One region of the Thauera sp. WH-1 genome, then DNA from elsewhere that is predicted to be linked to it. Evidence: predicted binding sites of a transcription regulator. Region 1 holds the regulator's gene; the other holds the start of a gene.

Region 1 (4,207 bases):
AGGTGGTCAAGAACAAGGTGTCGCCGCCGTTCAAGGAAGCGCACTTCGACATCCTCTATGGCGAGGGCATTTCGCGCGAGGGCGAGATCATCGACCTCGGCGTGACGCACAAGATCGTCGACAAGTCCGGCGCCTGGTACGCCTACCAGGGCGACAAGATCGGCCAGGGCAAGGACAACTCGCGCGAGTTCCTGCGCAACAACCCGGCGCTGGCGCGTGAGATCGAGAACAAGGTGCGCGCCGCGGTCGGCCTGCCCGCAATGGCGGTGACGACCACCGCAGCGGCAGCCGCCGAGGCCTGAGCGGGGCCAAGGTACGGCCATGGGCGTCCCCAGCCTGCGCGAGCGCGCGCTCCGTCACCTGGCGCGGCGCGACCACTCGCGCGCCGAACTGGCGCGCAAGCTCGCCACCCACGGCGAGGCGGACGAGATCGACGCCGTGATTGCGCGCATGGGCGAGCTCGGCCTGCAGTCCGACAGCCGCTACGCCGAGGCCTTCGTGCGCGGCAAGGCGGCCCGTTTCGGCGCCGGCCGGCTGCGCAGTGAGCTGGCGCGGCGCGGCATCGAGCGTGACCTGATCGAGCAGGCGATCGAGAACGAATGCGTAGAATCGGAACTGGAACGCGCACGCCAGGTGCTGCGCAGCCGCTTCAGCTCCGCGCCGGCCGACCCGCGCGAATGGGCGCGCCAGGCGCGCTTCCTGCAAACCCGCGGCTTCGCCCCCGAACTGATCCGCAAGCTGCTGAAAGAGCCCTTCGATGAGTCTGCTTAAGGTCGCCGGCCTGCAAAAGCGCTACAAGTCGCGCACCGTGGTGCACGATGTCGGCTTCGAGGTCGACCCGGGCCAGGTGGTCGGCCTGCTCGGCCCCAATGGCGCGGGCAAGACCACCTGTTTCTACATGATCGTCGGCCTGGTGCGTGCCGACGGCGGTCAGATCACGCTCGACGGCACCGATCTCACCCACCTGCCCATCCACGCCCGCGCCCGCCTCGGCCTGTCCTACCTGCCGCAGGAGATGAGCGTGTTCCGCAAGCTCAGCGTGGCCGAGAACATCCGCGCCGTGCTCGAGCTGCGGGGGCTGGAGACGCGACAGATCAACGCCCGCCTGGACGAGCTGCTGCTCGAGCTGGGCATCAACCACCTGCGCAACAACACCGCGGTGTCGCTGTCCGGCGGCGAGCGCCGGCGCTGCGAGATCGCCCGCGCACTGGCGACCGACCCGCGCCTGATCCTGCTCGACGAGCCCTTCGCCGGCGTCGACCCGATCGCGGTCATCGACATCCAGAAGATCATCCGCTTCCTCAAGGAGCGCGGCATCGGCGTGCTGATCACTGACCACAACGTGCGCGAGACCCTGGGGATCTGCGACCGCGCCTACATCATCAGCGAAGGCCGGGTACTGGCCAGCGGCAAGCCGACCGAGATCATCGACAACGAGCGCGTGCGCCAGGTCTACCTCGGCGAGCATTTCCGCCTGTGAGTGCGCACCCACACCGACCACGATGAAACCCAGCCTCCAGCTCAAGCTCTCCCAGCACCTCACGCTGACGCCGCAACTGCAGCAGTCGATCAAGCTGCTGCAGCTGTCGACCATCGAGCTCAACCAGGAGATCGAGCGCTTCCTGCTCGAGAACCCGATGCTCGAACGCGCCGACAGCGATGGGGTGGAGTTCATGCCCCCTGCCGCGCCGGGCAGCCCGCCCGAGCACGAACTGCAGCAACAGCAGCGCCAGGACGAGGCGCGCGAGGCGGCGCCCGACAGCGCCGGCGCCGAGGCCGGCGAACACAGGGAAGGCGGCGAAGGCAGCAGCGAGGACGAGGGCATCGACTGGTCGAACGTGGGCAGCGGCGCCTCGAGCCGCGGCGAGGACGATGACGACGTCGATTACCAGGACCTGCAGGCGGCCGGCGTGTCGTTGCGCGAGCACCTCGACCAGCAGGTCTCGCTGTCGCCGCTGTCGGATCGCGACCGCGCCCTGGTGCGCCTGGTGATCGAGGCGCTCGACGACGACGGCTATCTGCACCAGCCGCTCGAGGAATTGCTCGAGCTGCTGCCCGAGGAGTCCGAGGTCGAGCTCGACGAACTCAGCATCGCCCTGCGCCATGTGCAGAACCTCGAGCCGGCCGGGATCGGCGCGCGCAGCCCGCAGGAATGCCTGTCGCTGCAGTTGCGCACGCTGCCCGCGACCGACACCCGCGCGCTCGCGCTCGAGATCGTCGACAAGCATCTCGAGCTCCTCGCCGAGCGCAACTTCGTCAAGCTCAAGAAACTCACCGGCTGCGACGACGACGCCCTGCGCGCCGCCCACGCCCTGATCTGCAGCCTCGACCCGCACCCGGGGTCGCGCTACTCGAGCGCGGAGACGCGCTACGTGCTGCCCGACGTCGTCGTGCGCAAGCTGCGCGGTCGCTGGACCGTCACCCTCAATCAGGAGGCGATGCCGCGCCTGCGCATCAACCGCCTGTATGCCAGCCTGCTGCAGCAGAACCGCGGCCAGGGGGGTGGGCTCAGCGGCCAGTTGCAGGAGGCACGCTGGCTGATCAAGAACGTCCAGCAGCGCTTCGACACCATCCTGCGGGTGTCTCAGGCCATCGTTGACCAGCAGCGGCAGTTCTTCGATCATGGGGAGGTGGCGATGCGGCCACTCACTCTCCGGGAGATCGCAGACCAGCTCGAGCTGCACGAATCCACCGTATCGCGCGTCACCACGCAAAAATACATGGCGAGCCCGCGCGGTGTATTCGAACTCAAGTATTTCTTCGGCAGTCACGTCGCCACCGATACCGGCGGAGCGGCATCCTCGACGGCGATTCGAGCGCTGATTCGCCAGCTGGTGGATGCAGAAGACAGCAAGAAGCCGCTGTCCGACGCCAAGATTGCAGAAGTTCTGGGCCAGCAGGGTATCGTGGTCGCACGGCGCACGATCGCCAAGTACCGTGAATCCCTCAATATCCCGCCGGTCAGTCTGCGCAAATCCATCTGACAACAACAGGAGTTAACATGAATCTCAACATCACCGGGCGCCATGTCGAAGTCACCCCGGCCATTCGCGACTACGTGACTTCCAAGCTCGATCGCGTCATCCGTCACTTCGACAACGTCACCAGTGTCGCGGTGATCCTCTCGGTCGAGAAGCTCAAGCAGAATGCGGAAGTCACGCTGCACGTGCGCGGCAAGGACATCTTCGTCGAGAGCGACGACGCCGACCTGTATGCCGCCATCGACGCGATGGCCGACAAGCTCGACCGGCAGGTTCAGAAGTACAAGCAGAAGCAGGCCGACCACAACCACGAAACGATCAAGCACCAGGCACCCGAAGTCTGACGCCTTCGTTACCGCCCCGTGTCCGGGGTGTGGTTATAATGCGCGCGTTTTCACGACGCGAGCCCCACTCGCCCCGGACCGTCCAAACGCAGCACCTGACCTAGGCGGTTCAGCTATTGCGCAAGCCTTCCAGCGAATGAGCCTGATATCTCAACTCCTGCCACTTTCCAACGTGGTGGTCGACCTCGACGCCAGCAGCAAGAAGCGCGTCTTCGAGCAGGCGGGCCTGTTGTTCGAGAACAACCAGGGCATCGGTCGCAGCACCGTGTTCGACAGCCTGTTCACCCGCGAACGACTCGGCTCGACCGGGCTTGGTCAAGGCATCGCGATTCCGCACGGCCGCATCAAGGGCCTGAAGGACGCCGCCGGCGCCTTCCTGCGCCTGGCCACACCGGTGCAGTTCGACGCCCCGGACGGGCGTCCGGTGAACATGCTGTTCGTCCTGCTCGTTCCCGAGCAGGCGAACGAAACCCACCTGCAGCTGCTGTCCGAGCTCGCGCAGATGTTCAGCGATCGTGATTTCCGCGAAGCCTTGCTCGACGCACCGGACGCGGCCCACATCCATCAGATGTTCATGAACTGGGGCGCCGATGCGGCAGACCAGCGTCGCGCGGCTGTATGAGGCGTACCGCGACAGCCTGAAGCTGTGCCACCTCAGCGGGCGCCTTGACGCGCGCATCGCGGTGGCCGAAGAACGCATCTGGCCCGCCGATCTGGTGGGCCACCTCAATCTGATCCACCCGACCCGCCTGCAGATCCTCGGTGCCGCCGAACTCGCCTGGGCACGCCGCCAGTCGAACGAGAAGGTCGCGCATCACCTCAACGAAATCCTGTCCGCACGTCCGCCGGCCATCATCGTCGCCGACGCCTGCGAGGTGCCCA
Region 2 (4,207 bases), on a different contig from region 1:
GCGACGACAAGAGCGGATTGAAGGCGATCATCGCCGTCCATAATTCCAACCTCGGCCCCGCGCTCGGCGGCTGCCGCATGTGGCCCTACGCCTCCGAGGAGGAGGCCATCCGCGACGTGCTGCGCCTGTCGCGCGGCATGACCTACAAGTCGGCGATGGCCAACCTCAAGCTGGGTGGCGGCAAGTCGGTGATCATCGGCAATCCGCGCACGCACAAGACGCCCGAGCTGCTGGCCGCCTTCGCCCGTGCGCTCGAACAGCTGAACGGGCGCTACATCGCGGCCGAGGACTCCGGCACCAGCGTCGCCGACATGAAGTACATGGCGCAGTTCACCCGGCACGTCGCCGGCATCGTAGACAAACCCTCGGATGAAGGCACGCGCAGCGGCGATCCCTCGCCCGCCACCGCCTATGGCACCTTCATCGGCATCAAGGCCGCGGTCAAGGAGAAGCTCGGCCGCGATTCGCTCGAGGGTCTGCGCGTCGCCGTGCAGGGCGTGGGCAACGTCGGCTTCGACCTCGCCCGCCAGCTGAAGGAAGCGGGCGCGCAACTGTGGGTCACCGACATCCACCGCGAGCCGCTGCTGCAGGCCGGCAAGGATCTGGGCGCCACCGTGGTTGCGCCCGAGGAGATCTTCGGCCTCGACGTCGACGTCTTCGCCCCCTGCGCGCTCGGCGCCATCCTCAACGACAGCACCATCCCGCAGCTGAAGGCGAAGATCGTCGCCGGCGCGTCGAACAACCAGCTCGCCGAGCCGCGACACGGCCTCGAGCTGATGAAGCGCGGCATCCTGTATGCGCCCGATTACGTCATCAACGCCGGCGGCATCATCGACGTCTATCACGAGCGCATCGGTTTCGACCGCAGCGCGCTGCTCAAGCATATCGAGGGCATCCACGACAACCTGATGGAGGTCTTCGAGCGCGCGCGCAAGGAAGAGCGGCCGACCGGCGAAGTGGCCGACGCGATCGCCGAGGAGCGCTTCAAGCGCTGAGCCGACCGATCTGTGGCATGAAAAACGGCGACCCGCGGGTCGCCGTTTTTTTATGCGCGGACGCCGTGTCAGGCTTTGTGTTGGCGGCGGCGCAGGGCGCCGAGACCGGCGAGGCCGAGGCCCAGCAGGGCGAGGGAGGCGGGCTCGGGGACGGCTTGAGAAGCCTCAGGGGGGGTGGTAGGGGTCGGCTCGGGAGCCAGGGGGGCGACGGCGACGGGGATGGCATCGCCGGTCAGGGTGACCCAATCGATCCGTGCGCCCTCGTTTGCGGGCGAGTCGCTCACGATGAACCACCAAGACACCCTTACGTCCGTCCAGAAGCGAATGTCGATGCTTTGCTGGTCAGCGGCCGCAGCGCCGAGTCCGACGTTGGCAGTGCTCCACGCTCCGTTGCCACCCAGGCCGGTCGACCACAGGTCCATCCAGCTGCCACCGGCAACGCGCCAGCTCAGGTTGAGGGTGTCGCCCGCTTCGGAGGCGGTCAGCGGCGCCCAGGCGAAGGAGAGGAGGAGGTTGTCCAGTCCCAGCGTCGATACCGAGAAGGTGGCTGCCGCATCCGGCGAGGACGCGGTGCTATTCGAATGCTGGTGGACGTCGCGCAGCTGCAGGGCGTTGTTGCTGATTGCGACATCTTTGCCATTACGCTCGATTTCGCTCCATGCGGCGCCGACATGGTTGGAGTTCTTGCGATTGAAGTCGTCGCTGAAAACCGGCGCAGCGAACGCTGTTCCGGACAGGAGGAGGGTGGCGAGCCCGAGAGCGATTGCGTTCTTGTTCATGTGGAATCCTTGATTGTCAGTTTGCTCGTGAGCGGCGCGCGGCTGTGCGGGCGTGCAGTCACGAGTCGGTTCCTCGGGATGATGTTCCGCTTCAACGAGGCCTGCAATCGACTAAAGCATGTACCGTGCCTGCTAATTTAAGAGACTGAATTATATGTAAATTTGTCGTATTGCGATCCTTGCCGTGGGCCGCCCACTTCGCTCTGCGGTGAATCGGGCGTGTGACTGTAAAGCGCATCGACAAGCTGTCCGCAGCTTCTCATGAGAACGAATGCCGTCGTCCCGCTTTCGGTCCCGCCTCGTGAAGTGGATCACGTCGATGCCTGTCGCCTCGATGCTAGGGCTTGCGCCAGTTTCATCCGTTTGGCATTGATTGGCCATGCCAGAGCGGCATTCGTGTCGGGAATCATCGACAGCGATGTAAGAAATTCCGACGTTTTTGCTGAAGTCGATCGTCTTCGCTGGCGCCGACGAGAAGTGCCGGGCTGAATCCTTCAGCGCATCAAGGAAACCCCCAATTGACCACGGGTCCTTGTTTTTGGGCTTTTTCTCGACTTGGACTAATTCTTCTTCAGGTTCTCGCTGATTCTTGCGTTTCCTGATTCCCCGCTTATAGTGAATCGTCAGGTCGCGCGCACGACGCGTCCGGCAAGGGCTTCGCAGCTTGCAGCAGACCTCCGCTTACAGGGTCGCCGGGACCCCGCAAACGATAAATAGGAGTCGTGCAGTGAGACACCACATCCTGGGCATGTTGTATTCGGCAAGGTATTCGCGGTTCTGTCTTGGTGGTCTGTTTCTGTTGTTGAGTCAGGCGGTATTTGCCCAGGAGAGCAGATACAACATGACGCGTGGCGTGACCGAGATCAGCCAGCGCGTGTACGGCCTGCACATGACGATCTTCTACATCTGCGTGGTGATCGCCATCATCGTGTTCGGGCTGATGTTCTGGTCCATCGTGCGCCACCGCAAGTCGGCCGGCGCCGTGCCCGCCCAGTTCCACGGCAGCATGAAGATCGAGTTGCTGTGGACCGCGATCCCGGTGGTCATCCTCGTCGTCATGGCCATCCCCGCCACCCAGGCCCTGATCGCGATGGAGGATGCCTCCGAGTCCGATCTCACCGTGCTGGTCACCGGCTCGCAGTGGAAGTGGCACTACAAGTACCTCGACTACCCGATCGAGTACTTCTCGGTGCTCGCCACCCCACGCGCGCAGATCGCCAACGAGGCGGAAAAGGATCCGCTCTACCTGCTCGAGGTGGACAAGCCGCTGGTGATCCCCACCGGCAAGAAGGTGCGCTTCCTGCTCACCGCCGACGACGTGATCCACTCCTGGTGGGTGCCGGCCTTCGCGATCAAGAAGGATGCGATCCCGGGCTTCATCAACGAGACCTGGACGCGGGTCGACAAGCCCGGCCTCTATCACGGCAAGTGCGCCGAGCTGTGCGGGCGCGACCACGGCTTCATGCCGATTGCGGTCGAGGTCAAGAGCGAGGCCGACTTCGAGGCCTGGGCGGCCGAGCAGGTCGCGCTGCAGGAGGCGGCGCGGGCGGCCGATGCGGCGGCGGCGCCGATGAGCATGGAAGAGCTGATGGCGCTCGGCGAGAAGGTCTACGGCACGGCCTGCGCGGTGTGCCACCAGCCGTCCGGCGAGGGCTTGCCCGGCGTGTTCCCCGGCCTCAAGGGCAGCGCGATGGTCACCACCGACATCCCCGCCCACATCCACATCGTCGTCTTCGGCAAGGCCGGCACGGCGATGCAGGCCTTCGGCCGCCAGTTGAGCAGCAGCGAGCTGGCCGCGGTGATCACCTACGAGCGCAATGCCTGGGGCAACAACACCGGCGACATGGTGCAGCCGGCCGATGTGGCAGCCGCCATCCAGAAAGGGGAGTGAGCAATGAGCACAGAACACACCGGCGCGCTGCACCCCGGCCAGCACCTGGAGCACGAGCACAAGCCGCGCGGCATCACGCGCTGGCTGTACAGCACCAACCACAAGGACATCGGCACGCTCTACCTGCTGTTCTCACTGGCGATGCTGTTCATCGGCGGCAGCCTGGCGATGGTGATCCGCGCCGAGCTGTTCCAGCCCGGGCTGCAGTTCGTCGATCCGCACTTCTTCAACCAGATGACCACCGTGCATGGCCTGGTGATGGTGTTCGGCGCGGTGATGCCCGCCTTCGTCGGCCTGGCCAACTGGATGGTGCCGCTGATGATCGGTGCGCCCGACATGGCGTTGCCGCGGGTCAATAACTGGAGCTTCTGGATCCTGCCCTGCGCCTTCACCATCCTGCTGTCCACGCTGTTCATGGAGGGCGGCGCGCCGGCGGCCGGGTGGACCTTCTACGCGCCGCTGTCGACCACCTACAGCAGCGACTCCACCGCCTTCTTCGTGCTGTCGGTGCATCTGATGGGCGTGTCCTCGATCATGGGGGC

What was found. Region 1 encodes sigma-54, which starts transcription at its own class of promoters, with help from an activator protein. Its sites were predicted from a motif close to TGGCACGCTTNCTGCTNA; they were not measured.
Region 2: the regulator sigma-54 is predicted to act here: its motif matches at 1,888-1,905, upstream of ACMV5O_RS01485 (PEP-CTERM sorting domain-containing protein).

What each region holds. Positions count from the first base shown of each region.
Region 1 is NZ_JBLQGP010000004.1:66,640-70,846, reverse strand. Features, by position in the region: gene recA (recombinase RecA) at 1-302, shown strand, start outside; gene recX (recombination regulator RecX) at 322-771, shown strand; gene lptB (LPS export ABC transporter ATP-binding protein) at 758-1,480, shown strand; gene ACMV5O_RS05900 (RNA polymerase factor sigma-54) at 1,503-2,984, shown strand; gene hpf (ribosome hibernation-promoting factor, HPF/YfiA family) at 3,002-3,325, shown strand; gene ptsN (PTS IIA-like nitrogen regulatory protein PtsN) at 3,462-3,947, shown strand; gene hprK (HPr(Ser) kinase/phosphatase) at 3,916-4,207, shown strand, end outside.
Region 2 is NZ_JBLQGP010000001.1:305,225-309,431, reverse strand. Features, by position in the region: gene ACMV5O_RS01490 (Glu/Leu/Phe/Val dehydrogenase dimerization domain-containing protein) at 1-995, shown strand, start outside; gene ACMV5O_RS01485 (PEP-CTERM sorting domain-containing protein) at 1,064-1,774, opposite strand; gene ACMV5O_RS01480 (hypothetical protein) at 2,036-2,263, shown strand; gene coxB (cytochrome c oxidase subunit II) at 2,616-3,665, shown strand; gene ctaD (cytochrome c oxidase subunit I) at 3,669-4,207, shown strand, end outside.